Regions from separate parts of the Paenibacillus sp. JNUCC 35 genome, predicted to be linked through region 1. Evidence: riboswitches for the same ligand, from Rfam matches in the RefSeq annotation. Region 1 holds a riboswitch; the other holds the start of a gene.

Region 1 (7,660 bases):
TTCGCGTAGTCTTCCGTAAACCGGCTGCCTTTGAACATCTCCTTGAGCCTGGCTTCTTCCGTGTCTTCCCCGCCCTGACTTATCCCCCCGGAAGATAGTTCCTTCTTGGGCGGATCGTCCTGGGGACCTGCGTTCCTCTGCGTTTGGAGGCTGGAGGTATTCAATTGAATCCCTTTGACTTGAACGATATCGCTCCCCGTTACCCGGTCGGGCAGCAGAAAGCCGAGCAGCAGCGGTAAAAGGAACAAGGAATAAGCCGCACCATGCGAAAGCTTCGATTTCTTTACATCGGACTCGCATCCGCAGTCGGGTTCCTTGCCTACAGAGGGCTGCAGAGCCAGATAAATCTGGATCACGGCCAGCACGAACAGGGCGATCGCCGAAGCTTTGACGTACGGTACCAGGCGGGGCGCCAAATAATGCGGCATGCCGCCCGTTTTGACCAGATAAACGATATAAAACGAAAACCCGCATAGAATCGCCGCCCGGATAAAATAATGGAAGGCGTAAGCGCGCCTGTCTTCCACCCGGTTCACCTCCCCCAATTCAAAAGGTTACTTGAAATAAAGATGCTCGACCACTACGGAACCGGCAAACACGGTCACCGTGATAAGAACGGCCAGCAGCAGGACAAACTTCGTTTTGAAGACGGACAGAAGCATCAGCGTGCTTTTAAAATCGAGCATGGGCCCGAAAACGAGGAACGTGAGCAGGGAACCTTTGGAAAACGTCTGGAGAAAGGAAGAAGCGACAAAGGCGTCCGAGGTGGAACAGAGCGACAACATGTAGGCAAATCCCATCATAAACAGATGCGGAAGCACCTCCCCCTCCCCCAGCGCCGACAAATCGCCTCTCGGCACAAACGCCTGAATAACGGCCGTAAGGAGAGAGCCGAAAATGAGATATTTCCCCATATCGAAAAATTCCCCGCCCGCGTGACCCATCATCGTAACGAATTTGCCGCCGCCCTGCACGTGCGCGCAGTCTTGTCCGTTCTCGGCGTACAGCGAGTCCAGCCTGTGTTTCAGAGGATTTTTGTTAATAAACGCGTACACGAACAAACCGATAAACGCGCTGACTCCAAGGGCCAGTCCCATCCGGGCATACACCATTTCGGGATTCATCCGGAACGCCGTGTATGTTGCCGCATAGACGACCGGGTTGACGATGGGACCCGCCAGAATGACGACTACGCCTATGTACAGCGGCATTCCCTTGTTGATCAGCCGCCGGACGACCGGGATCATGCCGCATTCGCAAATCGGAAAGAGGATGCCCAGCAGACAGGCGAACACGAATCCGAGCAAAGGATTCCGGGGGATCGCTTTGCGGATCCAGGTCTCCGGGATGTAGACCTGCATGAACGAGGAAAGCAGCACACCGAGCATAATAAAAGGAACCGCTTCGAGCACGATGCCGATAAACATCGTCTTGAACAGGCGGATGACCGAAGGGTCCGGCAGCACCGCATTCCCTGTCCGCACGGCTTGCCAGGCCAGTATAGCCAGGAAACTTCCCGCTGCGATATAAATCAGGTGTCTTTTTCTCATCCCTCTGCTTGCTCCGCTGAAATGCACGTTCTCTCCTCCTGTGTAAGACAGTATTTTTATTTTAATCGTAATCATTACGTTTTTCAACAAAAAAGACTTCTCCCTTACCCTGATCCTCTTCTTCATCTCTATGCGAGTCTGCCCGAATCTATGACAAGCTCCTTCCCTTGTCCGGTCCGTGAAGCCAAAAAAAATCCCGGCACGCGAAACCGCGTTACCGGGATAATGCTTCAGCGGCTCGGATTTAAACCTGCACGATCCGTATCACTTCCGCGGGAGGTCCGCAGGTTCCAGCCGTTTTTCCGGCTTCCAGTAAAGGAGAGCCGCTTTGAAATTGTGCGGGTAAATCAGCTTGCCGTCTTCTTCACGCACATAAGAGTACAAGAGATCAACGGCCTTCCTGCGGTCATACTCCTTGTCCAAAACCGCGCTCAGGTTGTCCTTCAGCAGCTCTTCCTCCGTATCGTAGGCATATGTTTTGTGCAGGTTGACCATTTTACAGTTCGCATCGATTCCCAGTTCATATAGCAGATTCTGCAAATGGATGTAATCTCTGCGTTGAAATTTGATCCGGCAGCCCAGCTGCTCCTGGATGTCCTTGTAGTGCGGTCTCTCGGGACCGCTTACCATCCCCGCGATTCCGAGACGCTTCGCCGTGTTGTTGATGTGCAGCAGCGCCCGGTCGATTTCCTGCATCCGGTAGTAACAATTGACGCCGAATACCACGTCGGCTCGCTCCACCTCGGGAAGCTCTTCCCACTTGGCATGCACGAAGTTTAAATGATTCCAGCCCTTCCGCTCCGCTGCGGCTCTCAGGAAAGCAAGCACGCTTTCGGAGCTGTCGACACAGGTGAGGGAACCCGCTTTCTCGGCCGCTTCGAACGTATAGTTTCCCCAGCCGGGACCGATTTCCAGCACATCCTCGCCGGGATCAATCAAAGCGATCAGCTCCTTGCGTAGGTTGGCGACCCAGGAATCCACCCCGGCTTGTTCTTTCTTTTTCATAAAAGCGTTCCAGAACCCTTCTTCCTTGACGTCATCGGTCATCCGTACGGGAAGATTTCCGTCCCAGTCCTTCATCCCCTCCTGCCAGAGGGTTTTGTAATTCGTATTTAGTTTGACTCCGTAATACATCGTTTGCCTCCCCATGCGGTTTGAAGATCTTTGTTCATACTTCTTTTGATCAAAATGCGGCGGACTTCATTTTACGTGTAAAGCCGGAGGAGTCAATCGATCCGAAACAAATAAAAACATCCCGCCGGAGGCAGGATGTTTGGGTTCATCGCATGAATACGCTCGGGTCGGGACCCGGACGATTAGGGAGAACATTCGCATCAACGCCATCCTATCCGCGTAGGAATGAAGTTACCGGTAAACAGGCAGGTCTCCTGACTCGGGAACCCTATGCGCGCCTTCCCGGATTAACCAGTGACGTGATGCGCTTCGGCCGGGGCCTCTCCCCCTTTTCCCCTTACAGTGGCGGGACCGTATCGGAATTGCACCGAACTTCCCTTTTAATCCGTTCCCTCTCCCCGGAGAAAGAACCGGAACCTGTTTAATAAAGAATGTTTGATAGTCCATTATCTTAAGAAAAGCATGCATGCCAAACAACTTCACGGTTAATAGTAGTCCAAATCAGGCGTTTTGGCAAATGACCGAAGCGTACGGGCAAGCAGATGTACCGGTAAGGCGGGCCCACCAAACTTCGGACTATTAAGTGGAGCCGCGACGGTTTATGACTCCGCTATTCCCCTTCCATAATCAGGTTGATTTGATTAATAAAATCTTTTGCCAGCCCAAGCTGTTTATATGCAAATTCCAAATCTCCGCTGCCTGAAAGTGCGAAATCCAAGTTACCTAAAGTGGACATAAGGATGCGTGCGGTAACAGCAAATCCAAAAGCTTGCTTATCGGCCTGAATATTCATCTGACTCCAGATATACTGAAAGGTTGGCTCCTGAATTCCGTTGAATAATGCAAGATTGCCTACATATGAAGCCAAATCCCAGTATGCGGGCATCCAGGATAAATCCTCAAAGTCCGACCAGACCCAGCCTTCGGGACTCGGTATTAAGTTTCTTGAATGGGCATCTCCATGAGACGGTAGTAGCAAACTTGTTTCGAGACGCATCTGTCTATCCATCGCGAAGAACAGACTTAGCAAGTTTTGTATACGCTGATCCGGATGCTTCATTAATCTAAAAGCCGATTGACATGTCCGCTCCCAAACACCAAGCATAGGAATCTCATCGGTAAAATCTTTCAATGCCAGTGAAAGTCTATTCACCAGTTCAACTGCTTCGCTTGGCGAAGGGCGCCGCAGTTCTGTAGGGGGAACATACTTCCAAAACGTCATCCATGTGCCGCCAATATCGTATGGTCCTGCGTCCGTACGGTCAGTTGGCAATCGTACCGGCACTCCCTTTGATTGGAGATGACGTGCGGCTCTTAATTCACGAACCAGTACCTTGTAGGCGTAATCTGCATGATTTTTTGAAAGCACAGTGGCTATTCGGGCCACAATCGGATACGGGGCCAAATGAACGATCAGGTTCCCGCCATTACCAAGCTCGAGAGGAGTAATGTCCTTTAATCCGGCTTTTTCTGCTATTAAAACGGCTTTTGAAATAAGGCTGCTGTTATTCGGCACTCCGAGGACTCCTTAGTTAAGGTTAAAAACATCTTAGCATCGTTGTCGTGTCCCTGATAGGTATTAAATATTTAACAATTAACTATTCCCCATTAACTCTTCTGTTAACTTGAACTTCCGTCTGGAGATGCTGACAACTTACTAATTTCGGCCCCTTCACATAGGCTGTTAGAAACCCCACGAACGGAGTCTGAGAAGATGAGCCTGCCAAAAGTCCCCAAACATCTCGCCTGGCACGAAACCTTAGAGCTTCACGAGCTTGTGAGCCTTCAAACCGGACAATTGATCGCGTTTAAACAAAAATTGCCGACGCTTACGGACGAAGGGCTTCAAACGCTCTTTAGAGAGGCGATACAAACCTTGGAGCAGAATCTGAACGAGCTGCTGGCGTATTATCCCAAAGCGCATGCTTCCTCCAGGAATAAAAATCCGGAGCTGCCCGTCCTGGAAGCGGGACAGCTTCTCGGTTTTGCCAAAACGGCCGTACGCGGCTACGCCTGCGCCCTCACGGAAACCGCGACTCCCCGTCTCCGGGCAACCTTTGTGAAACATCTGTTGAGAGCGGTCGAATTTCACGCCAAAGTGTTCAACCGGATGTATGCGGACGGTGCGTACCCCGCTTATGACCTGAAGGAACTGCTGGAAAACGACGCGGCCAACGCTCAAGCCGCCCTCTCCCTCGAATAACGGCAAAAAACCGCCAAGGAACGATACGCCTGCTCCTTGGCGGTCTTTCGGCATGCGGCAACGGCTTCCGCCCCGCACATTCTTTTATTGAAACCGGTAGGTCCATAACCGCTCGTGGCCGAACCGTTCCTGCACCTCTTTGTCGTTCGCGGATTTGCCGCTCAGCTTTCCGTTGAGCTGGAACTGGGAGCTGTGTGCAAGGATCGAGCCCAGCTTCTGCCCCAGATACGGCCTGACATCGCTCACGATATCCGCTTTGCCGAGCACATCTTCGCATCCTTTGGAAAAAGCGATGCAGTGAACGACCGGTCTCTCTTCCACGGGGATTCGCTGGACCGTATCAATCACGGCCGCGCCCGTTGCGTCATGATCCGGATGCACGCTGTAGCCCGGGTAGAACGTAATGACAAGCGAAGGATTCAGCTCGTCGATGAGTCCGCGGATTTTGCCGACGAGCAGTTCGCGGTCTTCGAATTCAATCGTTTTATCGTGAAAGCCCAGCATGCGCAGATCCTGAATTCCGATTGACCGGCACGATTCCTCAAGCTCGGCTTTACGGATTTCAGGCAGCGTCACGCGGTTGGCCGCAAGGGGATTGCCCATGTTGCGTCCCATCTCTCCCAGAGTCAAGCATGCGTAAGTCACCGGGGTTCCCTGCCGTATATGGCCGGCAAGCGTACCGGATACGCCGAACGCTTCGTCATCGGGATGCGGCAGGACGACCAGTATGTGTCGTTCCATCTCCATCTACCTTCTCTCTTTGTAAGTTAAAAAGGGGCGCGGCTCAACTGCAGCGAAACGACGAGCTTGCCGTCCTTATCATGTCCCGACAAAATCAGTCTCTGCGTCTCCGTTTCATCCCAATGGGTAAGCCCCTCGGAATAAACCCAGCCTTCTTCCATTTTGAGCCCTACCCGGTAGGGGCCGTTTCCGGCAATGGACCCCTGCAGATAACGGATCTTCGAATTGCGGATAAACGTCGAGGCCGTATGTTTAGACTGGTCAAGATGAGAAGCATAAGCCCCGTTCGTCATTTCCAGATGAATATACAGGTCTTGGCCCTTAAGCAGATCAAGAACTTGCTGGACGGCCGCCTGATTAATAAACTGCATGAAGATTCCTCCAGTAATATACTGACGTATTCACCTAAACTATTGTATGCGGCTAATCTAATGTAGGTTTAAATGTAGCTTATTATAAAACATTCGCATCGACTTCACAAATCGCATACGGTGCGGATAGGCCCGGTATTCAGGCCTGTACAAACAAAAAACCCGCTTCACGGCGGGTTTTCACGGCTTCTATCGTTCTTTTATCCGAGTGGCCCACTCGGCAATCAGACGTTTGAGCTTATCGGCAAGGATCGGCTTGCTGATATGCCGCGCAGCTTTGCCGAAACAGGGGGCCGTTAAAGCTTCGGTGCCTCTGGCCGGACTCTCCAGGTTACGGTTACCGACTTCCGGAGAGCCGCGCCCAGAGCAAGGAGCCACACGAGCATTCCGGCGGCTGCCGTGAGCGTCCAGGGCGACAGCTCGACGACGGACATGCCCGAAGCCGTCTGGAATCCGATCCCCGCGATCGCCAGCATCCAGCCGATTGCGCCCGCGTGGACGAGCATGGCTTTGCGGGACTGCGCGTCATCCGATTTTTCCAGCAGCCAGCCAAGCAGCGGAAGCGTCTGAACCGCATGAAACCCCAGCCCGTGCAGAACAATCAGATTGCCCGAAGAGCCGGTGAAGCGGCTCTGGAGCACGATCATGCCGATACCCGCCGCGACGGCCGCCATCGTGGAGAGAAACCCGTAACGGATGCCGAGAATAACAAGCGGCCGCTCCGCAAGTACCGATTTTCTGAAAAAAGCCGCGGCAAGCCAGACGATGAGAACAATCAGCAGCATGGAGTCAAGACCGAAGGTGATGTTTGCGATGCGATCGACGACGGAGCCCGCCTGCGTAAAGCGCGGATTGATTCCCCTCAGATGCTGGACGGACTCGAGCAGGTAAGCTGCTCCTGCCGTAAATGCGAGCAGCCAGCGGAATACTTTGTGCGGGCGGCTGCCCATTCCGGCCAATGGGAGAATGGCCGCTATCGACAAGACGAAAACACCTAGCGCCGCGTTAAAGGAGAAGGCGCTTTCCACATTGCCTTCCGGGAGGACCCGGCTTCCGTATAAGGTCATATAAACCGCCATAAAAGCGGCGAGTACCAAGCCTGCCAAACCCGTCCAGATTAGTACGCGTTCGCCTGAAAACATCGATTTTGAGCCGCCGTGTCCGTTATAAAGAGCTGGTTTCATTTTGCCCACATCCTATTCTTAGAAATTTATTTATTAGTCAATAAATAATCTTGCAAAAAAATAGGCAGCCTTAACGTGCCGCCTTGCTAGGTTTCCTAGCAGTTCAAATCTTTGAAAGGAAGCAGCCCGGGAAGCTGTAGCACATCCGAAGTTACGATCAGAAGTCCGAGTGCCATGAAATTTCCGGCTGCCGTCTCGACCTCGTCCATTCCGGATTCTTCGAATTTTCGCACGATTGTGGTGTGTATCAGCGTAAACTTCTCGCTCATATGCCTGCGGATTTCGGGTTCTGATATGGCAGGCGCCTGCAACACCATCAACATTTCCGCCCGGTTAGCCCGCATGAGATCTTTGAACGCCTGGCCCATTGATTCCAGAATGAGATCCCCTGAAGCTTCCACCTGTATGAAGACATCATAGAGCCGCTGTACGGCCCGGTCAATCACCGCCTTGAACAGTTCTTCCTTATTCTTGAAA
Region 2 (7,660 bases), 2.7 Mb from region 1:
CACGGCGGACAGCTCCACCGGCTCTTCCGCCGTAGTCCACGGGAAGCCGGACTGCTCGCGCTGCGTGCGGTGCAGAGCGATCCGCTGCCGCATCTCCTCGTCCCAGATCTGGGCCGTAGCGAGATAAGTCCCGTGTGCGGCAAGCCGCGAAGACAACTGCTCGGCAAACGAGCTTTTGCCGCTTCTGGCGCCGCCCGTCACGAGGACAGCTCCCGCTCCCGGTGTATGTTCTTGCGCCAGATTCATCAGCCCCGCGACACTCCGGCGCTTTCGAAGGAAGCCATCTCGCGCATGATTTTGCCCGCCGCATCCATGAGCGTGAAGCAGAGCGCAGCCCCGGTCCCTTCTCCCAGTCTCATATCCATATGAAGCATGGGGCTGAGCCCGACCGCTTCCAGCATCCGTGCGTGACCCTGCTCGTGAGACTGATGAGAGGCAATCATATACGGCTGGGACTCCGGAGCCAGCCGTGAAGCAACCAGCGCGGCGGCCGAGGAGATGAAACCGTCGATCACGACCGGACAAGCGTTCTTGGCCGCACCGAGTATGACTCCGGCCAGGCCCGCGATTTCGAGGCCGCCGACTTTCGCCAGCACATCGAGCGCATCGCCCGCATCCGGTTTGTTGACCTCGATGGCTCTGCGGACAACTTCCTGCTTGTGCAGCCAGCGGGCATCGTCGATGCCCGTTCCGCGTCCTACCGCGTCTTCTACGGCGATGCCCCCGAGCACGCTCAGCAGCGCGGAACTGGCCGTGGTGTTGCCGATCCCCATCTCCCCGGTCGCCAGAACCCGCACGCCGCGTCCGGCCAGCCCGTCTGCGACTTCAATGCCGGCGCGGATGGCCTGGAGAGCCTCTTCACGGGTCATGGCGGCTTCACGGGCCATATTGGCCGTGCCTTTCCGGACTTTGCGGGTAAAGAGGTCCGGATGCTCCAGGTCGGCGTTGACGCCGATATCGACGCATACGACCTCCGCTCCCGCGTGCCGGGCCAGCACATTGACGGCCGCGCCGCCCTGCAGGAAGTTCATCACCATCTGGCGGGTCACTTCCTGCGGAAACGCGCTGACGCCTTCTTCGCAGACGCCGTGGTCGGCCGCCATGACGACGATGGCCTTGCGGCTTATATCGGGCATAACCTCTCCGGTAATCCCCGCAAGCTGGCGTGCCATATCTTCCAGCTTGCCGAGGCTTCCCGGCGGTTTAGTCAGATTATCGAGATGGACGGATGCCGCATCCTTCGCTTCCTGACGGAGCGGGCGAATGGCGCCGATTACATCCTGAAGTTCGTTCATGTTTGTTCCTCCTCGGTATGTAGGGTAAGTCGGTATGTATGTAAACCGCCCTGCGGGCGGTCCGGTTTCACTCTATTCAATCTCCCCGGCGCAGCAGGATTTGAGGAATGCCGTGATCCGGATGCTCCAGGACGATCGGTTCCGTCCCGTAGACGTCCAGGATCAGCTCGCTTCTCATAATTTCCTCCGGCGTGCCGATCGATACGCCTTCTCCCTCGTGAACGACGAGAAGCCGTTCGCAGTAGAGAGAGGCCAGGTTCAAATCGTGAAGGACGGCGACCACCGTCAGCCCTTCTTCCCGCTGCCACTGCCGCACGTAGTCCATCAGCTGCATCTGGTAGCCGATGTCCAGATAAGTCGTAGGCTCGTCGAGCAGCAGCAGGCGGGGCTGCTGCGCCATCACCTTCGCCAGCGCCACGCGCTGTTTCTGCCCTCCGCTCAAGTTCTCGACCGTCCGGTCGGCCAACGGCTCCAGATCGAGCCGCCGCATAATCCGGTCGATAAGCGCAGCGGCGTCCTCCCGATCTTCCCCGAGCCAGTTCTGGAAAGGGAACCGGCCCATTTCGACCACCTCACGGACGGTGAAACCGAGCGGAGGCAGCGCATCCTGCTGAAGCACGGCAAGCCAGCGTGCCAGCTCCTTGCGGGCGTAGTCCGCGACTTCCCTCCCCTGGAGAAGAATACGGCCTTTCGTAAGGGGGTCTACGCCGGAGATAAGCCTCAGCAGAGTCGATTTGCCGCTCCCGTTGGGCCCGATGATGCCGAAAAATTCGCCGGGCTTCACCTCGAAACGGATATCTTTGAGCACGCGGGTTCCGCCGAAACTTTTTCCAGCACCCTGCACTTCGATGATCGGTTCCATCAGCTTCTCCCCCATTTCTTCTGTTTGCGCAGCAGATAAGCGAAGAACGGCGCACCCAGAAACGCGGTGATTACGCCGAGCGGAATCTCTGTCGGGCTTAGAAGCGTCCGGGCCAGCGTGTCGGCCCAAAGGACGTAGATGGCTCCGCCAACGGCGGAAAGCGGCACGATCAGCCGGTAATCCGGTCCCGCGATCAGACGGATCAGATGAGGCACGATCAGCCCGACAAACCCGATGACGCCGGATACGGAAACGGCGGCAGCCGTCACCAGTGTAGCGGTGATCAGCACGATCAATTTCGTCCGCTCGACATGGATACCCAGATGGGCGGCTTGACGTTCCCCGAGCGCCAGCAGGTTGAGTGTCCGCGCATAGCTGTAAAGCACAACGAAAGTAACGAGGAAATACGGAAGGAGAACGGTTGTGTACGACCAGCCTTTCATAGCGAGGCTGCCCATCAGCCAGAAAATGATTTCATTGACGACCTGCTTGGACATCGACACGAGAAAAGAAACCACGGAGCCGAGAAACGCCTGCATCACGACACCGGAAAGCAGCAGCGTCTCCATACGGATTTTGCCGTCAGTCCGGGCCAGTCGTAGAACGATCCAAAGCGAAACGGCTCCTGTGGCAAACCCGACGACCGGTATCGTCCACGTACCGAAAAACGTCGTCTGCAGACCGAAGTAAATGACGAACGCCGCGCCGACGCTCGTTCCGCTGCTGACCCCAAGCGTATACGGGTCCGCAAGCGGATTGCGCAGGACGCCTTGAAAAGCGGCTCCCGCTACCGAAAGGGAGGCCCCGACAAGGATGGCCAGCATCACGCGCGGCAGCCTTACCTTCATAATAATCTGCTCTGAGGATACGGGCCAGTCCGGCGTGATTCGGTCTCCGATCCAAGGCAGCTTGCTCCCCAGAATCGAAGCGATCTGACTCACCGGCAGATGGGCCGAGCCCAGCGAAAGACTCAGCACAATAGAAAGAAGAAGGAGTAAAACTCCTACTCCTCCCCAAAGTCCCCATTTAGGTTTCATTTATTTCACCAAGTCCGGATAGATGGCTTTAGCCATTTGCAGGAGTCCCTCTGTCAGACGCGGTCCCGGACGGGTCAGCGTATTCTGGTCGAGACCGATCACCTGGTTGTTTTTAACGGCATTGATTTCGTTCCACCCGCTGCGTCCGCGAATGAGTTCTTCAAGATTTTTCTTCGTTTTGTCATCCACCACGTCTTTGGCGAATAAAATAACGTCCGGGTTCTGCTGGATGATTTTCTCCTCGCTGATCTGCTTCCAGCCCGTAATGTCGGAAGCGACATTGACACCGCCCGCCAGCGTGATCAGCTCATCCATAAATTCGCCCTTGCCGACTGTCCAGCCCGGGGAGAATTCGATGTAGACTTTTTTCTTCTTGTCCGCCGCTACGGTTTTTACAGCATCCGTAACTTTCTGACGGTCTTCTTTCATTTTTGCGACGACTTTTTCCGCCTGTTCCTGATGGTCGGTAATCTGGCCGTAGAGCTGAATATTTTTCATGACGTCGTCAAGCGTCTTAGGCTCCACCTTGAACACGTTGATACCCATGGCGCGCAGCTTTTCAACCGATTCTTTTTTCATCGAAACGCCTGTGAAAACAATGTCGGCTCCCGACGCGATAACCGATTCCTGGTTAGGCTGCGTAATTCCGCCCATTTTCGGCTTCGTTTTCGCTTCCGCCGGATAATCGTCAAAATCGGACACGCCGACGATTGTATCGCCCAGACCGATCGCAAAAAGAGCTTCCGTCTCCGCCGGCGAAACCGACACGATTTTACCGGGCGCTTTCTCGAACGTAAATTCCTTGCCTGTCGCATCGGTTACTTTCAAAGGATACTGCGTTTTCTTCGCGCTCGTTTGCGGAGCCGTGCTTGCCGCCGGAGAGGCCGAGCCCGCCGTCCCGTTATCCGTGCTTTGCTTGCCGCAGGCTGCCAGGCCGACGGCCATCGTCAAAACAAGCAGCAGCAGGGCGTATTTAAAACCCCTAGCGGTTCTTCGATCGTTGTTCATGTTCTCTACTCCCTTGCTGATTTAGTTTGACTTGAGGTTGTCCCACGATGTTCGCGCATGTCAACAAAAAATCCCCTCTATCCGGAGATAGAGGGGATAACTTTCGGAATCACGAGGTGAAACGGCCGTCAGTCGGACGTCCTTTCCGGTTTCGCGCGATCCTCTCCTCGAAGGATATTGTGCTGCAAACCGGCAGGCAGGTCTCCTGACTTACGGATGGCTGACCGTCTTGCCTTCCCATCCGCGCGCGGACAGTGACATCGTAAGACGATCTCCGTATTACAGTGGCGGGACCGTGCCGGATTTGCACCGGCTTCCCTTTTCACCCTGGGCTTCGGCTCCGCTGGAGACGCCGCTTCGGGACCTGACGGTAAACGTATGAGGTTGGGCCTTCAAGTTCATCCCCCATTATAGGCCAAGCGGCGCCGGAAAGACAAGGACTTTAGTCACCGCACCGCTTGCAGTTCCTCGCACGGGCCATAAAGTCGTGGCGGCGCCAAGGCCGTCGCGTCAGGATTTGGCGGCGATCTTTTTGAGCACCTCGAACGACTGCTCGGGATTGCGGCTGTTCACCGCCATGAAAGCAACGAGCCCTTTGCCCTCCACGCCGTTATCCTTCATCCACTTGGAATACTGGAGCGGAATGCCGTACAGGTGCGTCTCCTTCTTGGGCGCTTCGGGCGGATTCTTTTTCTTCCCGGCAGGTTCAATCGTCGCCTCGAGTACGCCCTCCGGATAGTCCTCCTGCTTGAAATGCTCTTCCAGCGGTAAAAATGCCCCTTCGGCCGCATAAATCTTAAACTGTTCTTCGGGGATGATCAGAATACCGTGATTGCCGTATCCCATTTCGACGATCATCTTCTCATTGGAAAAAAGCGGGGACGTATTCAAATAGATGGACGGCTTGTCCCCCACAAGCGCTTTCAACGAATTCTCAAGCTTAAAAGCGGCATCGACCGGTATACCGTCACGGGCCATCATAAAGATGGAAACATCCGCTTTGGGCTGGGCCTTCCCGCACCCGGAAACCAAGACGGTGAATAATAGAAGCAGTACAGCAGCCGAAAACCAGCGTTTCTGTGTCATCGTAATCCCTCCGTTGCCTGATAGCCTGTGCAAACGCTGCAAAAAAGCCGGCATTTACCGGCTCTTCTGGACTAGATTCATATATTCGTTAATCTTATGATCAAGAAGCGTACTCATTTCAATTACGGACTCGGAAGTCATAGCCTCACCGGACTGAACCATCTGTTCCAGTCTGTGCCGCATAAACTGAATTTCTTCTTCCAGGTGAAAGAGGGAGGCTAATTTGGCAGGTCGTTTGGATAACCAGCGTTGATCGGAAACGTCATGGCTGTACCAACCCGAGTTGTCGGCCAGACGATATTCTAAATAAGCCATACATATCCCTCCTTTACCCTAAAGATATCAGTTTTTTCCGATTCTGAAAACTATTTTTTGGACAAGTCTTTACAATTTTTTCACAAAAGACCCAATACGGTCCAAAGCCTCGTTCAGCTGTGAAACGGAAGTCGCATAGGAGCAGCGGACGAAGCCTTCGCCGCCGTTGCCGAACACCTGTCCCGGAACGGCCGCCACCTTCGCTTCGGTCAGAAGCCGCTGAGCGAACTCTTCCGAGCTGAGGCCCGTCGAAGCGATGGAAGGGAACGCGTAGAACGCTCCCTGAGGCTCATGGCAGTCGAGACCGATCTGCCGGAAGCCTTGAACGACCAGGCGTCTGCGCTGGTTATAGGACTCGATCATCCGGTCCTTCTCCTCCAGTCCGTTGCGGAGCGCCTCAAGCGCGGCAATCTGGCCCATGATCGGAGCGCACATGACCGTGTACTGATGGATCTTCAGCATCGCGGAGATCAGGTCCGGATGCCCGCACATGTAGCCGACTCTCCAGCCCGTCATGGCAAAAGCTTTCGCGAAGCCGCTGACGAGAATGGTGCGGTCCCGCATGCCGGGCAGCGAAGCGAAGCTCACGTGCTTGCTTCCGTAAGTGAGCTCCGCATAAATTTCATCGGCGATGACGATCAGATCGTTCTCTTCCACGATCCGGGCGATCGGCTCCCAGTCCTCGTACGTCATGATGCCGCCCGTCGGGTTGCTCGGATAGCTCAGAACGAGAACCTTGGATTTCGGCGTCAGACTTGCGCGGAGCGCCTCGGGCTTCAGCTTGAAGCTGTCCTTCGCGAAGGTCTCGATGCCGACCGGGACTCCTCCGCCGATCGTGACGATCGGGCTGTAAGCGATGTAGCAGGGCTCCGGAACGAGAATTTCATCGCCCGGCGTAATCAGCGCGCGCAGCGCAAGGTCGATCGCCTCGCTGCCGCCGACCGTTACGACGACTTCATTCGAAGGCTCGTATTTTACGGCAAAATTCGTGTACAAATACTCGGCGATCGCTTCGCGAAGCTCAGGGAGGCCCGCATTCGGCGTATAGTTCGTCCGGCCTCTTTCCAGGGAATACACGCACGCCTCGCGGACATGCCACGGCGTCACGAAATCCGGTTCCCCGACGCCCAGAGAAATGATATCCTTGCTCCCGCTTACCAAATCAAAAAAACGCCGGATGCCCGAAGGAGGAATATCCCGGACCAGCGGTGACAAATAGCCCTGCATGGATTTCGGTTTACTTCCGATTTCTTCCTGGTTTATCATCGTCATCGTCCTTTATGGTGAGACCAGCATCCGATGATCATCCTCACGGTCATCAAAAATGATCCCATCCTGTTTGTATTTTTTCAGAATAAAATGAGTTTTCGTAGACAATACCCGGTCCAGTGTCGACAGCTTGCTGGAAACGAAAGAAGACACTTCCCGCAGCGTACGGCCCTCGATCTCCACAAGCAGATCGTAAGCTCCTGACATCAGATAGACCGACTTCACTTCTGGATATAAATAAATGCGTTCCGCAATCGCGTCGAATCCGGTTCCCCGTTCAGGCGTGATCTGCACTTCGATCAGCGCGTTCACCTTGTCGCTGTCCACTTTGCTCCAGTTGAGCACGGTGGCGTACTTCACGATGATGTGCTCGTCTTCCATCTGGCGGATGGCCGCCGTCGCCTCTTCTTCCGTAATTCCCAGCATGGTCGCGATAAGCGCCGGAGAACGGCGGGAATCTTCTTTCAGAATATCCAGAATCTTGTGCTTCAAATCGTCCATCGTCAAGCCTCCTACTAAGAATCGTCATGAATAAGGTCCAATGAAATCAAGCATCGGATAGGGAAAATCGTTATCTTCCATATTACACGCAGCCCCCGCCGAATTCAATAAAAAACGGAAGCGCAAAAAAGCCGCAAGCACGCGCTCCTTGCAGCTTCATCTCCCTGCCCCGGCGAGCGGTGCGGCACCGCCCGGCGGCGCAAAACCGCAAGGTCGCTCCCCTTGCCTGCCGAGGCTTCGGTCCCACCGGCTTTCTGCCTGAAAAGCCTCCGTGTATAGGCATTTCT

The links. Region 1 has a riboswitch for cobalamin ahead of AC2TF6_RS11790 (class I SAM-dependent methyltransferase). Riboswitches for the same ligand answer to the same signal wherever they lie in the genome.
Region 2: it holds a riboswitch for cobalamin, as region 1 does, so the genes downstream of both, AC2TF6_RS23580 (ABC transporter substrate-binding protein) here and AC2TF6_RS11790 (class I SAM-dependent methyltransferase) in region 1, are expected to answer to the same signal.

What each region holds. Positions count from the first base shown of each region.
Region 1 covers NZ_CM177771.1:2,534,978-2,542,637, reverse strand. Annotated here, with positions in the region: gene AC2TF6_RS11800 (TIGR03943 family putative permease subunit) at 1-527, opposite strand, end outside; gene AC2TF6_RS11795 (permease) at 555-1,640, opposite strand; gene AC2TF6_RS11790 (class I SAM-dependent methyltransferase) at 1,815-2,684, opposite strand; cobalamin riboswitch at 2,912-3,120, opposite strand; gene AC2TF6_RS11785 (aminoglycoside phosphotransferase family protein) at 3,295-4,200, opposite strand; gene AC2TF6_RS11780 (spore coat protein) at 4,399-4,887, shown strand; gene bshB2 (bacillithiol biosynthesis deacetylase BshB2) at 4,972-5,628, opposite strand; gene AC2TF6_RS11770 (YojF family protein) at 5,655-5,999, opposite strand; gene AC2TF6_RS11765 (hypothetical protein) at 6,296-7,183, opposite strand; gene AC2TF6_RS11760 (TetR/AcrR family transcriptional regulator) at 7,279-7,660, opposite strand, start outside.
Region 2 covers NZ_CM177771.1:5,213,882-5,221,541, forward strand. Annotated here, with positions in the region: gene cobU (bifunctional adenosylcobinamide kinase/adenosylcobinamide-phosphate guanylyltransferase) at 1-246, opposite strand, end outside; gene cobT (nicotinate-nucleotide--dimethylbenzimidazole phosphoribosyltransferase) at 246-1,295, opposite strand; gene AC2TF6_RS23570 (ABC transporter ATP-binding protein) at 1,372-2,157, opposite strand; gene AC2TF6_RS23575 (FecCD family ABC transporter permease) at 2,157-3,194, opposite strand; gene AC2TF6_RS23580 (ABC transporter substrate-binding protein) at 3,195-4,202, opposite strand; cobalamin riboswitch at 4,381-4,585, opposite strand; gene AC2TF6_RS23585 (hypothetical protein) at 4,713-5,288, opposite strand; gene AC2TF6_RS23590 (aspartyl-phosphate phosphatase Spo0E family protein) at 5,343-5,603, opposite strand; gene AC2TF6_RS23595 (aminotransferase class I/II-fold pyridoxal phosphate-dependent enzyme) at 5,673-6,869, opposite strand; gene AC2TF6_RS23600 (Lrp/AsnC family transcriptional regulator) at 6,882-7,373, opposite strand.